One region of the Pseudoalteromonas rhizosphaerae genome, then DNA from elsewhere that is predicted to be linked to it. Evidence: riboswitches for the same ligand, from Rfam matches in the RefSeq annotation. Region 1 holds a riboswitch; the other holds the start of a gene.
What was found. Region 1 has a riboswitch for cobalamin ahead of PVK79_RS03880 (TonB-dependent receptor domain-containing protein). Riboswitches for the same ligand answer to the same signal wherever they lie in the genome.
Positions count from the first base shown of each region.

Region 2: another riboswitch for cobalamin. It lies ahead of PVK79_RS04930 (ABC transporter ATP-binding protein); the one in region 1 lies ahead of PVK79_RS03880 (TonB-dependent receptor domain-containing protein).

Region 1 covers NZ_CP118496.1:869,011-877,015, forward strand. Annotated here, with positions in the region: gene PVK79_RS03855 (TetR/AcrR family transcriptional regulator) at 1-540, shown strand, start outside; gene thiI (tRNA uracil 4-sulfurtransferase ThiI) at 645-2,102, shown strand; gene PVK79_RS03865 (ketopantoate reductase family protein) at 2,132-3,034, opposite strand; gene PVK79_RS03870 (VanZ family protein) at 3,027-3,380, opposite strand; gene PVK79_RS03875 (YajQ family cyclic di-GMP-binding protein) at 3,542-4,024, shown strand; cobalamin riboswitch at 4,198-4,375, shown strand; gene PVK79_RS03880 (TonB-dependent receptor domain-containing protein) at 4,410-6,254, shown strand; gene msrA (peptide-methionine (S)-S-oxide reductase MsrA) at 6,343-6,879, opposite strand; gene PVK79_RS03890 (efflux RND transporter permease subunit) at 7,030-8,005, opposite strand, start outside.
Region 2 covers NZ_CP118496.1:1,125,709-1,133,713, reverse strand. Annotated here, with positions in the region: gene PVK79_RS04945 (adenosylcobinamide-GDP ribazoletransferase) at 1-379, opposite strand, end outside; gene cobT (nicotinate-nucleotide--dimethylbenzimidazole phosphoribosyltransferase) at 379-1,443, opposite strand; gene PVK79_RS04935 (FecCD family ABC transporter permease) at 1,448-2,443, opposite strand; gene PVK79_RS04930 (ABC transporter ATP-binding protein) at 2,430-3,266, opposite strand; cobalamin riboswitch at 3,353-3,495, opposite strand; gene PVK79_RS04925 (histidine phosphatase family protein) at 3,518-3,766, opposite strand; gene PVK79_RS04920 (hypothetical protein) at 4,401-4,535, shown strand; gene PVK79_RS04915 (transposase) at 4,704-4,928, shown strand; gene PVK79_RS04910 (histidine phosphatase family protein) at 4,989-5,321, opposite strand; gene PVK79_RS04905 (FKBP-type peptidyl-prolyl cis-trans isomerase) at 5,457-5,798, opposite strand; rRNA gene rrf (5S ribosomal RNA) at 6,193-6,307, opposite strand; rRNA gene rrf (5S ribosomal RNA) at 6,370-6,484, opposite strand; rRNA gene PVK79_RS04890 (23S ribosomal RNA) at 6,682-8,005, opposite strand, start outside.

The sequences.
Region 1 (8,005 bases):
AATCTTTATTATCACTTTAAAAATAAAGAAGACATTATTCGCCATATTTTTGCATTATATAGTAAGCATTTGCACACTCAGTTTGTGCCAATGGAAAAGCAGGATGAAGCATTGACACACTTAACTGGGTATCTTGATGCTTTGTTTGAGTTGATGTGGCGTTTTCATTTTTTCTATGACAATTTGGGTGATATTTTATCTCGCGACGAAGTACTGAAAAAAGACTATATTGAGTTCCAAGCAGCTTTGTTAAGCCAAGTGCGCGAAATTGTAATTGGCCTGCGTGAAGTTGGTATGATCGCAATTGACGATGAAGATGCTGTTGAGCTTGCTCACATGCTAAAAATTACTGTCAGTTTTTGGACTCCTTACATTAAAGCTAGACGGTTAAGCGGTGAGTTAATTCAGCAAGATATTTATAATGGTATCTTAAAAGTGTTAGCACTTTTTAAAGCATTTGGCACCGAGCAAAGTATCCCAAAAATTAACTTGTTACGCGAAAAATACAGTAAATTAGCGGCACAAGCAGAGCCTGTTTAATTAAACGCAGCGGTTGTTTATTTCCTAGACGTTAGATTTTTTGTTATAATCCCGCGCCCAACACGTGGGTGCGTGAATCCTAAATATTGTCTAACGAGTAAACTATGCTTAAATTTATCGTCAAACTCCATCCTGAAATAGCCATTAAAAGCCGTTCTGTGCGAAAACGTTTTACTAAGTTGTTAGAGAACAACATTAAAATTGTATTACGCAAGCTTGACGAAAAAGTACAAGTACAAAATAACTGGGACAATATATCCGTCGTAACTAAATTAGATGACGCGCAAATGCGTATTGATTTTATCGATGGCTTACAACGGATCCCAGGTATCGTGCAGTTTATTGAAGTGACCGAAACTAACTACGAAAACCTGCACGATATTTACGAAAAAGCGCTAGATATGGTTGGTCACACTGTTGTTGGCAAAACATTCTGTGTGCGTTGTAAACGCCAAGGTAAGCATGATTTCACTTCTACCGATGTAGAGCGTTATGTTGGGGGTGGGTTAAATCAACACGTCGATGGCGCCAGCGTAAGACTGAAAAATCCTGAAGTAACTATTCGCCTTGAAATTAAAGATGATAAAGCTTACGTAGTAACGCACACCCATCATGGTATGGCCGGTTTCCCATTACCAACGCAAGAAGATGTCTTGTCGTTAATGTCAGGTGGATTTGACTCGGGCGTTGCTAGTTATCAAATGATCCGTAAAGGCGCTCGTACGCACTTTTTGTTCTTCAATTTAGGTGGTGCAGCGCACGAGATTGGAGTTAAACAAGCCAGCTACTATATCTGGAAGCAGTTTAGCTCAACCCATAAAGTTAAATTTATCAGTGTTGACTTTGACCCCGTTGTTGCCGAAATTTTAGAAAATGTTGAAAACAGTCAAATGGGTGTAGTTCTCAAACGTATGATGATGCGTGCAGGCAGCCAAATAGCTGAAAAAATGGGGATTCAAGCGCTTGTTACCGGTGAGAGTCTAGGCCAAGTTTCAAGTCAAACATTAGCCAACTTAAGTGTGATTGACCGTGTTACCGAAACGCTTATATTACGCCCGCTGATCCAACACGACAAACAAGAAATTATAAACATCGCTCGTAAAATCGGCACCGCAGAAATGGCCGAAACTATGCCGGAATACTGTGGTGTGATTTCTAAAAAGCCTACAGTTAAAGCTAAAATTGCCGTAGTAGAAGCTGAAGAGCAAAAGTTTGATTTTGATGTGCTCAATACTGTTATTGAAAACGCACGTATTATGGATATTCGTGACATTGACGTCGAAGCTAAACAAGAGCTAAAAGAGGCAGAGTCAGTTTCTGATTTACCAGCTGATGCAGTTGTTGTTGATATTCGCTCGCCGGAAGAAGAAGATGCAGCACCGCTTGAAATTGATGGGATAGAAGTTGTGCATTTGCCATTTTTCCGCTTAGCGACCAAATTTGCAGACCTACCGCAAGACAAAGACTACTACTTATATTGCACTAAAGGTGTAATGAGTCAGCTACAGGCGCTTATTTTACATGAAAATGGCTTTGCCAATGTTAAAGTTTATCGCCTGTAAGGTTGATAGTTATTAATAACAAGCGCGAGTTAAATCGCGCTTTTTTTATGTCTGATAGCATCGAGTAAAGATTGATTGTGAGGGGTATTAATACCTAGTTGATTACCTTTTTGGCAAATATAACCGCACATCGCGTCAATTTCTGTGATGCGATTATGGGCGACATCTTGATGCATTGATGAGTAATTGTTTTTGGTATCACTCATCACTTGATAGGCGTTCGCTAATGCTTCAGCAAGTCGCACATTAATACCTAGTTTATTTGCTACGGTACACGCTTCGTTTAAGATATTTAAAATTATGCCACTAAACTGTGGTGCAGTCAGTGCGCCATTTTTCACATTGTGCAGCGCACTGAGTGGATTAATAGCAATATTAACGAGTAATTTTTCAAAGCGTAATTGTTGTATATTATTTGTGGTTGTTAATTCAGGAATAGCGTTTAGTAGATTTTTAACTTCAGCGAGTTGTGTTTTTGCTTGCTGGTTACAATCACCTAAAATGCTGCTCCCGATACCAGTATGCAACACACTAAAAGGTGCATCTTTGTAGCCCGCTAAACGTGTTGTTAAAAAATATAGTCCTTGTTGTTTTGTAAGTTCGCTATTTATTTCATCTACATTACCCATGCCATTGTGAGATAAAATCAATTGGCATTGAGCGCTTAAAAAAGGCTTTAGTTGCCTAAATGCGGTGGCAACTTGATATGCTTTAACAGTAAAAATAACAACATCGACTTGGCCGTGCTCAGATAATTGAGTCAGGTTTGTCAGTTGGCAATTAATTGCTTGTTTTGGCGCGTTTGCTTGTTGATAAAAACGAGGTTCGTCAATAGCATGCTTGGTAAGTAGGGTAACCCTGTGCTGTTGACTCAAATAATGGCTATAGAGCAGCCCAATGGCACCATCGCCAACGACGAATATATTAGCCATTTTGATTCTTTTTAAAACGAGAATAAATACCGAACAACAAAAAGAAACTAGCAGCCCCAGAAAAGTCAGCAACAACATCAGCAACAGATGCGCTACGATAAGGGATTGTGCTTTGCATTAGCTCAATAGCGATGCCATAAAATGCTAATAACACGAGGTGAACGAATACAGGTAGCTTGAACGCTCTGACCATGACGGCTGCCAGAACAAAGAAAATAATAAAATGCACTAACTTATCTAGATGAGGCAGTGACGATACCCCAACGCCCCTAAAATCGCGGGCAAACAAAAAGGTAAATACCAGAATACTGATTAAAAATAGAGTTTGATAAACACGCCGAGTCACGAAAAATCCTAAATCGTTTAAAAATAGAACCGCAGTATATCAAACAAATTTCGTATCGCACCTGAACAAAGCATAGAAAAGTGTAAAGATTTATAAAATTTATATAGTATAATTATCGACAATATAAATTTGAATTAAAAATATCTTGTTAGGAGAGACTTATGCCTTCATTTGACATTGTTTCGGAAGTCGAAATGAACGAAGCAAAAAATGCTGTTGATAACGCTAACCGTGAACTTGAAACTCGCTTTGACTTTAGAGGCGTTGATGCGTCAATAGAGCTTAATGATAAAACCATTAAACTAAAAGCAGAAGCTGATTCACAGGTTATGCAGTTGTTTGATATTTTAGCGAGCAAAATATCAAAACGCGGTATGGACGTATCAAGTTTAGAGCTGCAAGATATTTCACGTGCGGGAAAAAATGTTTACCGTAATGTTGCGCTAAAGCAAGGTATCGAAAAAGATATGGCTAAAAAAGTCGTTAAAGCCATTAAAGACTCTAAAGTAAAAGTACAAGCCGCGATCCAAGGCGAAGAAGTACGTGTAACGGGTAAAAAGCGTGATGACCTACAAGAAGCCATGCAAGTAGTGCGCAGTGCCGATTTAGGGCAGCCATTTCAATTTAAAAACTTTAGAGATTAGAAAGCTAGGAGCTAGGTTTCTAGGTGCTAGAAAAAGCCAAATTGCAGCAATGTAGTTTGGCTTTTTTAGTTTAGAACTTATGATTATTCCTAGAACCTAGAGTGTTTAGATGTATAGCCGTCCATTGACTTTTGTGCTTAAAATAATCACAATAGCGACCTATTTTCAAGGTGCTTGTGGTTACTTTTCAAGGTTGTTGATTAAGTAAAGCAAGATAATCGGGAAGTTGGTGGCGTTTATAGGATATAAACGAAGTCCAACACTGCCCCCGCAACGGTGATACATACTTTTAGCTAAATTTATTAGCAAGTTATGTTAAGTCCGGAGACCGGCCTTGAAGTCAATTTACTATCACTTGTGCGGTGGGCGCGGGTCAGGGGATATCATGTTAAACAAATCTACTCTATGCGTAGCAATTGCCGCTGCGTTGTCTTTTTCTGTGTCTGCAGAGCAATCAATAGAACGCCTGACGGTAACCGCTAATAAATTTGAACAATCAATTACTGATGTACTTGCCAGTGTAACTGTTATTGAGCGCAGTGATATTGAAACAAGTAATGTCCGTGATTTACCGAGTTTACTAGCAACCCAAGTTGGTTTTCAAATAAATTCCAATGGTGGCTTTGGGCAAAGTTCTGGCGTGTCACTTCGCGGTTCAAGCTCGCGACATACACTTATTTTGATTGATGGCGTACGTACGGGCTCTGCAACCCTTGGTTATAAATCAATTAGTAATATTCCTCTTAATTCAATAGAGCGCATTGAAATTGTTAAAGGCTCTCGTGCTGCAGTTTATGGGTCTGACGCGCTCGCTGGTGTGATCAATATTATTACTCGTACAAAGGAATCCGTCAGCCTAGATGCAACATTTGGTACTGATGCTTATCAAAATTATCAAGTTGCAGGTACAACGGTAGTTGATGCTGTTAAAGCGTCGTTTAATGCTGGGTTTGAAAAAACGGATGGCTTTGACGTATTGCAAGGCGTAGCATCGGATGAAGATGGTTATGAGAACAAAAATTTAGGATTTAATATTCGCTATGCAGATGAGCTGTTAGGTGAGCTTAAAGCGCTGGGTCAATACAGTGAAGGTAATGCACAATACGACAATGCTTTCTCGCCTATTGATAGTATCGTAGAAAATAATGAATTTGAAAATTATCAGCTAGGGCTGGATTGGGATAAATCCTTTACCGATCATAAGCACTCAATTAATGTTGCTATTGCAACCGACGATTCTGACAACAAAGGCTATGATTACACTGGTGCGATTATTACTAATAGTTATAAAACAAAACGTAAACAATTTGATTACCACGGCAGTTATAATGCAAGCCAAGTTTTAACCGTTAATGGCGGGCTTAATTGGTATAAAGATGAAATATTTACTAATGGTAAGGCTTATCTAGCGGATAGCAAAGTAGCTAAAGCTGCATTTCTTGGGGGCTATTTTGATGATAATAAATTCATTGCAAATTTAGCATTGCGTTTAGATGATGATGAGCAGTTTGGTAATGAAACAACTTACGCCGCAGCTGTTGGTTATCACTTAAATAAGCGTGCAACACTTAGATTGAGCCAAAGCACGGGCTTTAAAGCGCCAACATTTAATGATCTTTATTTTCCTGACCCTTTATCTCCAGGTAATCCAAATTTAGCACCAGAGACATCAACTAACCAAGAGTTAGGTTTGAGTTTAGACTTTTCTCAGGCAAAGCTTGATATATCAATATTCAGAAATAATATTGAAAACCTAATTGCATGGGCACCTAATGCAGCTGGTAAATGGCAGCCAGAAAATATAAATGAAGCACGCCATGAGGGTGTTGAGTTTAGCTTTGCCAATACAGTACTTGGTTTTGATAATCAGTTTAATTTTACTTATTTAAATGCTGAAAATACCGAAACGGGTGTAGCACAAACTTATGTTTCACCACGTACTGTGAACTGGTCTGTTGCGAAGCAGTGGGGCGATTTTGATGCCGGTTTTGATATGCAGTACCGTAGTGATCGAAAAGGTAAAGTAACAGAGCTTAGTTCTTATACGTTATGGAACTTAACTGCAAATTATCAATTTAACAGTGCGCTTTCATTTTCTGCTCGTGTTGAAAACTTATTTGATAAGCAATACAACGCGGTTGACTCAAGTATGGATTATGCAACTGGCGAAGTGTTTTACTACAATACAGTTGACCGTCGCTTCTTTGTTGGCGCAAGTTACCAGCTCTGATCTCGTTCTAGCTTAAATAAAAAAGCCCGACACTTTTGTTTGTCGGGCTTTTTTATATTCAGATGAAAATGCTTATTTAGCACTTTGCTTAGTTTACTAAAAACTGTTTATAGTCTTTCTCAAACTTTTTCAGCTTAGGTGCTATCAATAAACTGCAATAGCGTTGCTCAGGGTTTTCGTTGTAGTAGTCTTGGTGATACTGCTCTGCTGGGTAGTAAGTGGTTGCAGGGCTAACTTCAGTGACGATATCTTCGCGTATTTGGCTTTGTAATTTTGCAATATATTGATTAGTTTGCGCTTGCTGCTCGCTATCATGATAATAAATCACACTTCGATATTGGGTGCCTATATCATTACCTTGGCGGTTTAGCTGAGTGGCATCATGCAGGGTAAAAAACATCGCCAGTAAGGTCTCATAGCTTATCTGGCTACTGTCAAACTTAATCTGTACAACCTCTGCGTGGCCGGTGATGCCAGTGCAAATTTGTTTATACGTAGGCTCAGTTGTTTCGCCGCCAGTATAGCCAGAGCTTACTTGTAAAACGCCTTTCACGCGCCTAAACGCGGCATCAATACACCAAAAGCAGCCACCACCAAATGTTGCAGTTTCATTTGTTATACTCATTTAGTTGTTCCTTAAAGCTGTTAAATTACACGGATTATCTAGCGTAACAGAAGAACGAGCAAGGAGGTTTATTATTTCATTTAATTACGGCAGGGAAGTGTGTTGAAGTGAAAAGTAGCGTTGCTATAGGTTTGCAACGCTACGATGAGATTAAAGCTCTTTTAGCGGCCTTTCAGCTTCTTGTTGGTTGAGCTTTTGTTGTAAAAACTCAGGAGACTGAGTATTGCGAGCCAGCGCATAGTACGCCGCAGGAACAACAAATAGCGTAAGTATGGTTGCGACAATAACACCAGTAAACACCACTACACCAATTACCATACGGCTCTCTGCACCAGGGCCTGAGGCTAGCACTAGTGGCACCGCACTCATTACCGTAGTCAAAGAGGTCATAATAATTGGTCGCAATCTTTGGGTTGCTGCTTGTAAAATAGCTTCACTAAACTCTACGCCTTTATCGCGCAATTGATTGGTAAATTCGACAATCAATATACCGTTCTTAGCACTAAGACCAATCAGCATTACAATGCCTATTTGGCTGTAAATGTTTATGGTTAGTCCTGCAACCCATAAACCAAACATTGCGCCCATCAAACCCAGTGGCACAGTGAGCATGATCACAAAGGGGTGCATAAAGCTTTCAAACTGAGCGGCTAAAACTAAGAAGGTAACAGTAAGCGCTAGAATGAAAACATACGTCATCGCTGAGGCACCTTCATAATATAATTGCGATTCACCTTTATAATCAATGGCGCCATCAATTTCGTTTTCTTCCATTGCCACTTTATTTAAAAAGTTAAGCGCTTCTTCAAGGGTATAACCATCGGCGAGGTTAGCGCTCAAAGTAATAGCACGCATTCGGTTGTAACGATTTAGCCTTGATGCAGTGGCTTCTTCTTTTAAGCTAATTAAGCTATCTAGAGGAACCAGTTCATCACTGCGTGATTTTAAGTAAATATTTGATATATCGGTAGGATCAGCAAAATCAGCTTTAGTGCCTTTTAAGATCACATCGTACTCTTCACCACGGTCAATAAAGGTGGTAACACGGCGTTGGCCTAACATGGTTTCAAGGGTGCGGCCAACATCCGAAACTGAAATCCCTAAATCCGCCGCTTTGTTTTTATCG
Region 2 (8,005 bases), 260 kb from region 1:
TAAATAATGCCGCTGCACCATAAGTACCAAGACGACTATCTTTCATAATGGCAAGCTTTTGCGACACCTGCCAACCACCGCCAAAACCATCCCATACATCGGCCCAGCCATCTTCATGAAATGCGCCTGTTAATAACAACCCGACCGCCATCATTAGTAATACACTTATTGATGCTGGTAACAGTAATTGAAAAACGCCGTAGCTGAGTGCTAATAATCCACCAAGCAGTAAACCCACTAAAGCAAAATAGCGACTTGCTTGATTTAAATGAGCACCGGTTACATTAAAGCGCAACTGCACCGGTAGCCGGGTTAAAAAGCTAATTGCTAATAACAGTAACTGCCATTGCGTTACTTTATTTGCCTCTGGGTTAGGCATTAACTGACAACCTGCTTAACACCAGCATCAGCAAAACTAGCCATCTGATTATAAAAACCAAGTGCGGCTTGCAATAATGGTAAACTTAACGCAGCGCCAGTGCCTTCACCCAAGCGTAAATCAAGTTGCAGCAGTGGCTTAACATCGAGTGCGTTTAACATCAGTCGATGGCCTTGCTCATTTGAGCAATGTGCAAAAATTAAATAATCTTTCACTGCTGGGTTAATATTAATTGCGGCCATTGCCGCAGCACTACAAATAAAGCCATCAACTACTACAGCCATGCCTTGCTCAGCCGCAGCCAACATAGCTCCCGTAATATGCACAATTTCAAAGCCACCTAACGCTGCAAGTAGTGAAATAGGATCTGCTAAATGTAACTGATGCAATACCAGCGCTTGCTCTACAACTGTTATTTTACGCGTAACAATATCATCACTAACACCCGTGCCTTTGCCAACACACTGCTGTGCAGGTAAATTCAGCATAGCTGCCATAATCGCTGCTGCACTGGTGGTATTACCTATGCCCATTTCGCCAAAGGCAATTGTATTACAACCACTATGACTGAGCTGCTGCACCAGCTGTTTAGCATTATTAAAGCCTTGCTGTACCTGCGCGGTATTCATTGCCATGTCTGTATTAAATGGCTTTGTTATACTTCCTAGACGGCAATTATGGACACTTGGCGCTGTGACTGGATGCAAAATACCACAATCAATCACTTCTAATTGCCAACCTAACTGTTGGCAAAAGACATTAATAGCGGCACCACCGCTGACAAAATTAGCTACCATTTGTGAGGTGACATCACTGGGCGCTATCGATACCCCTTGTGCAGCAACACCATGATCTCCTGCAAATACCAGCAAAGTAGGCTTATTGATTGCAGGTGCAAAGGTTTTAAAAGCATCTTCGCTTGCCACTTTTTGGCTAAACAAAGTAACCAGTTGTATTGCACATTGTTCTAACTGTCCAAGTGCACCAAGCGGTTTAGTTTTTTGGTTAATCTTATCAATGATGAGGTGACCAAATTGATTAGTTACTGTGGGTATATTAAACATCTGACTAACTCTCTCGCTTGCGAAAATAAAGTAACGATAAAAAGAAAATACTGCCTATTGCAGAAGTAATAACACCGATTGGCAATTCTTGATTTGCAAGTAAAACACGCGATAGCACATCAACCCACACCATAAATATACCGCCAACTAAAGCCGTCATGATCAAACCAGTAATAGTGCCTTGCGACACAAAAAACCGTACTATATGCGGGATCATCAAACCAACAAAACCAATACCACCACACATCGCCACTAACACTGCAGTGATCAATGAGCTCAATACCAACATTAATAACCGAAACCGCTGTACCGGTATTCCTAAAGTTGCAGCACTTTCATCACCTAGTAACATTGCATTTAGTTGCCGACGAAAACCCATCATCAGCACTGTGCAACTAATAATAACTAAAGCGGGTAACCATAACGTTGACCATTGTGCGCGAGCAAAGCTGCCTAGCGTCCAAAATAAAATAGCCGTGATCGCCTGTGGATCACTAAAATACAAAAGTAAGCTGGTAAAGGCACTGAATAAAAAGGATAAAGCGACCCCAGCCAAGAGCATGCTTTCAACTTGTCCGCGACCTGCTCGTCCGGCAATAAAAACCAGTAATAACATAGTCAATAAACTACCAACAAATGCCGCGGCCGACATTGTTATTCCCGCGCTGACTCCTGTTAGTGTCATAAAACATACCACACCAAATGAGGCTCCCGATGAAATACCAAATAAGTAAGGATCGGCTAACGGGTTACGGGTTACGGTTTGTAAAATTAAACCAGCAATAGCTAGACCAGAGCCAGCTAAAAACGCCAACAATGTTCGTGGCATTCGCAGTTGCCATATGATCCGCGCTATAAAGGAGTCATCTCCCTGACCTATAATACTGTGGTATACATCAATAAATTTACTGGCCGCAGCACCAAAGCTAAGTGCTATAAAAATGCTCGACAAGGCAAAGAATAACGCCACGCTGACTGCAAAATAATTATTTTTTTGCATCAACGCCACCACCTTGATAACCGTAAAAATAGGTAATACGCGGAATGACCTTATTTAATTGTTTACTCTGTGGATGCGCCGAGACTTCGACACAGACACCAAATACTTCGCTAAGCATTTCTTCCGTGATGACGTATTCTGGGCTACCCGTTGCAACTAACTTACCTTGCTTTATCACCAGTAGTTCATCACACATACTTGCTGCAAGATTAAGATCATGGAACGACGCTAATACCGTTACATTTAGCGATTTAGTCAACTCCATTAATTGAATTTGATATTTAATATCTAAGTGGCTGGTAGGCTCGTCCATAATTAATAATTGAGGGCTTTGTACAATTGAACGTGCTATCAATGCGCGTTGCTTCTCGCCACCGGAAAGGGAATCAAACGATTGCTGTAAATGATGGCTCAAGCCAACTTGCTCAATCGCCTGAAAAATAATTTGTTGATCATTTTTAGTTGTCGAACTAAATAAGCTTTTATGCGGCGTAAGGCCAAGACTCACTACATCATAAAGCGATAGATTAAATTGCGAAGGTGTTTCTTGCAGCACCACAGCAACCTGCTTGGCATATTCATCCGCACTTAGCTGCCAAATATTTTTCCCTGCAAATATAACCTCACCGCACACTGGTTTAGTGTAACGGTATAAACAACGCAATAAACTTGATTTACCTGCGCCATTAGGCCCTAACAAACCGATAAACTGGCCTGGTTTTATTGCAAAATTAATATCGTGCAAAATAGCGGTATTTGCCACCGACCACGATAAATTAGTTACTTCAAGTAAAGGGGGATCAATTACTGCTGGTATTTGCAATGTGTTATCTCTCTAGCAATAGCTAAACCCAATACACTACAAACCATTATGATCATGGTGATAATAGAAGAGTTAGCCCGCTCAATAGGTAATAAATTAACGTATTTTGTATCTGACTTATCGCGCTTGCGACTTACAGTTGCGGGAACAGTTGAGGAGTTACACCCCATTCCAAAATACATAAGGCTCTATTATGGGCGGGTGAGTAAATATTTCAATTAATATCTTTCTAGACGGCTAAAAATAGTCTTTTAAAACACAATTCTTGGCCATGCTTTATCGCTATCATCTATGTAAATATCAATACAAATGAGCTTCCCATAACCGATTGAAAATATGTTTTGCTGATTCGACTCTTTTGGTAACCGACAAATAATACCTAATAGTTGCTTGATCACTCCGGCATGCGTTAAAACTAATTGTGCTTGAGTACGATTACTTGCAATATCAATTAGTAACGTTTGCCACCACGTTGCTATTCGCTGATAAAAATCCCTCATACTTTCGCCATGAGGGGGAGTTACTTGCCAAGGGCTTTGCCAAAAATCGCCAAGACTAGTACCCGTTCACATAAGTTCTGATTAGTTCCCTTACTTAAATTCGGGCAACTGATTTATTCCAATTAATAATTTTATAGTTTGGCTTTTTCCTGCAGTTGAAGTGATGAGTATTTTCTTTTTAAGCGTTAAAATCATTGCATGAACACTCAATGATGCAGTCCCAAAACCACTTGTAGCAGGTGCAATACTATTCACTTTTGTGTAGTAATAAATGCCAAATACAGCCTTTTTTCACAGTAAACGACAGCAACTCTTCTTTATTGATAATGAAAATTTTATCCTAATTGACGATCCTTTAACTCATATTTACTCATTTAATATTGTTATGAACTGAAAGTATGCTATTGAATTATAATAAAAATTAGATCTAGTAACCTACTGCAAAAAAGGCATGGTTAATGTTCGAAAGTACAAACGAGCCGCTATTTAATTAAAAGCTGACCGTTGTCGATATACAACAGAGCAAATATGTTAGGCGATTCAAGTTAGTTCTTCAACTGCATTTCGGGTCAAACGTCAGTGTGTCGAAGAGAGTTTAGACGCTGTTTTAAATGAAGATGCACGAAATTGTGCTATGAGAAAAATATCTGCGAAGGAGGAAGCAACTTTAATAGCCACAGCCTGTACTGAGCAGCCAACGGGATATTGCCGATGGACATTAGCGTCATTAGGTGAGCGATTAATTACATTAACGGATTGGCGTGGATAACTTATTTGTATTTTTTGACCGTCGTCGAGGTTGGCGGCATGTTAAAGCAACATAGGAGAAAACGAAGGTTGATTGTGCTCATTATATGAACGACTTAGTCGATGAACAGTATCCACATGCGAATAAAATTCGTGTAGTGCTAGATAACTATCGACTGATACTGAAGGTGTGTTATTTAAAGCATTTTCACCTCAAGATGCGCGACGTATTTTAAATAAAATAGAGTTCCATTACACACCAAAACATGCGAGCTGGTTGAATATGGTCGAGATAGAAATTGGCAATATGAATAAGCAATGCTTAGATCTTCGCATAGCAAGTACGGAAGAGTTGAAGGCAGATCTCGCGGCGTGGGAATGGCGCCGAAATACAAAAGGCAGTGGTATAAATTAGATTTCTAATATTAATTCTGCACGTGAAAAACTAGAGAGAGCTTACGATGCTCTCAACTAGTCAAAATTTGTGTGATGAAGTACTAGGAGAATCCGTCTGTTGCCACAAATCATCATATTTACAGCCATCCCAATCACCAAAATTAAACTCTCGGAGCTGATCGGTCAGAAAAAGTGGTATTTGCTGGGCATTACTAAAAGATCTGGCAAATTCGCTACAACGTTTCAAAGTCGAACTTTGTACAAGCTCAATATTAGTTAGCTCATTACACGCTTGATGTAATTGCGCACGGCCAAGTTCACTGAGTAAAAAATCTGTCTGTCCGGCCAAGACTCCTTGCTCAATCAATTCGCCATGGCGTAATAAGTAAACGCGACTAGAAAATGGCGGCATAAAACCCTCTTACATTAAAGAAAAGTACTTTTAACAATAGCATAATGGTCATCCTAAACGGATTAAGCGCACATCAAAATGTAGAACGGCATTAGCTCCTATTTTCCCACCATTCCCCTTGCGTCCCCACGCCAGCTATGCAGGAATTACAAATTCATAGCGAGAACCAACCGACATCAATAAAATACCTTCTCGTAATCCTTCGATTGCCTCATCTAAGGTAAATACTTCAGGCATTCCAGCTTTATAACTATCAGCTATTACGCTGCCATCAGCAAGCATAATACGCTGATTTATGACCACGGTATCTGTGTCAGTTACTCGCTCACCAGAGATCTCATCTATTACTTTATACATCAAACCAGAAGCACACAGTTGAGTATCAGCATGACGACTAAATTTAACTATGAAGCTTTCACTGTTTTTACGATTGAGTCCTGATGAACCTTTTGATTTAGTTGTTTTTTTACGTACCATGAAGCTCCACCATTTGTATGATAAATATAATGGTTTTATCGCATAGGTAGAGGCCTGAACGCAAGTTTTATAGTGAGTTTGCGAGTTTTTCAAAACAATAAAATGATCTTATACCAATCGTGTTAAGTTACTGACCATTTATAGCGACAGATAAATACAGTGATAACAAGGCATAAATTTTGACATGTAGTTGTTCTACATGAAAAATTTATAACGCAGTTAGCGCTTTATTTAGCTCGCTAGAATGGTTAAATATTTAAGTCGATTGGTATTATACATATAAGAGTAAATGATTGGCGCTGTCTTTGCCCGCCAGCATAATCTCACTGCTAAATCACTTTCCTGCAAACGTAAAAAAGCCCGACTATTTCTAGTCGGGCTTTCTTTAATTAGATCCTGGCAATGTCCTACTTTCACATAGCAAATGCTACACTATCATCGGCGCTGTTTCGTTTCACTACTGAGTTCGGCATGGGGTCAGGTGGGTCCAAAACGCTATTGTTACCAAGAAAATTCTTTTCAATTTTCTTATTTTAATTATTAAGTTTTAAGTCCTTCGACTAAATTTGGAGCCTGGCAATGTCCTACTTTCGCATAGCAAATGCTACACTATCATCGGCGCTGTTTCGTTTCACTACTGAGTTCGGCATGGGGTCAGGTGGGTCCAAAACGCTATTGTTACCAAGCAAATAGGGTGAAAAGGAGTTATGACAAAGCACGTAGTGCTTACATTTCCTTTGCGCAAGGTGCCTCAACTTTAACGCTACGCGCTAAGAGTCACCTTATAAATTTGGAATTCTGATAATAAAGTTTTCAGTAAATCTACTTTAGTCTATTAACTTCTTGCGCTATCAACTATCACATAAAACGCGTTTGGCGTTGTATGGTTAAGCCTCACGGGTAATTAGTACAAGTTAGCTTAACATATCACTATGCTTCCACATCTTGCCTATCAACGTTGTAGTCTTCAACGGCCCTTCAGAGACTTTAAAAGTCTAGTGAGAACTCATCTCGAGGCCTGCTTCGCGCTTAGATGCTTTCAGCGCTTATCAGTTCCGAACGTAGCTACCGGGCAATGCCATTGGCATGACAACCCGAACACCAGCGGTTCGTTCACTCCGGTCCTCTCGTACTAGGAGCAACCCCTCTCAATTCTCAAACGCCCACGGCAGATAGGGACCGAACTGTCTCACGACGTTCTAAACCCAGCTCGCGTACCACTTTAAATGGCGAACAGCCATACCCTTGGGACCGACTTCAGCCCCAGGATGTGATGAGCCGACATCGAGGTGCCAAACACCGCCGTCGATATGAACTCTTGGGCGGTATCAGCCTGTTATCCCCGGAGTACCTTTTATCCGTTGAGCGATGGCCCTTCCATTCAGAACCACCGGATCACTATGACCTACTTTCGTACCTGCTCGACGTGTCTGTCTCGCAGTTAAGCTGGCTTCTACCATTACACTAACCGTACGATGTCCGACCGTACTTAGCCAACCTTCGTGCTCCTCCGTTACTCTTTGGGAGGAGACCGCCCCAGTCAAACTACCCACCAGGCACTGTCCGTAACCCCGATTCAGGGGCCAACGTTAGAACATCAAAACTACAAGGGTGGTATTTCAAGGACGACTCCAACAAAACTAGCGTCTCATCTTCAAAGTCTCCCACCTATCCTACACATGTAGGTTCAATGTTCAGTGCCAAGCTGTAGTAAAGGTTCACGGGGTCTTTCCGTCTAGCCGCGGGTACACAGCATCTTCACTGCGATTTCAATTTCACTGAGTCTCGGGTGGAGACAGCGTGGCCATGGTTACACCATTCGTGCAGGTCGGAACTTACCCGACAAGGAATTTCGCTACCTTAGGACCGTTATAGTTACGGCCGCCGTTTACCGGGGCTTCGATCAAGAGCTTCTCCGAAGATAACCCCATCAATTAACCTTCCGGCACCGGGCAGGTGTCACACCGTATACGTCATCTTGCGATTTTGCACAGTGCTGTGTTTTTAATAAACAGTCCCAGCCACCTGGTCACTGCGGCTCCAATCAGCTTAGGGAGTAAATCCCATCACCAATCGGAGCGTACCTTCTCCCGAAGTTACGGTACGATTTTGCCTAGTTCCTTCACCCGAGTTCTCTCAAGCGCCTTAGTATTCTCTACCTGACCACCTGTGTCGGTTTGGGGTACGATTCGGTATAATCTGAAGCT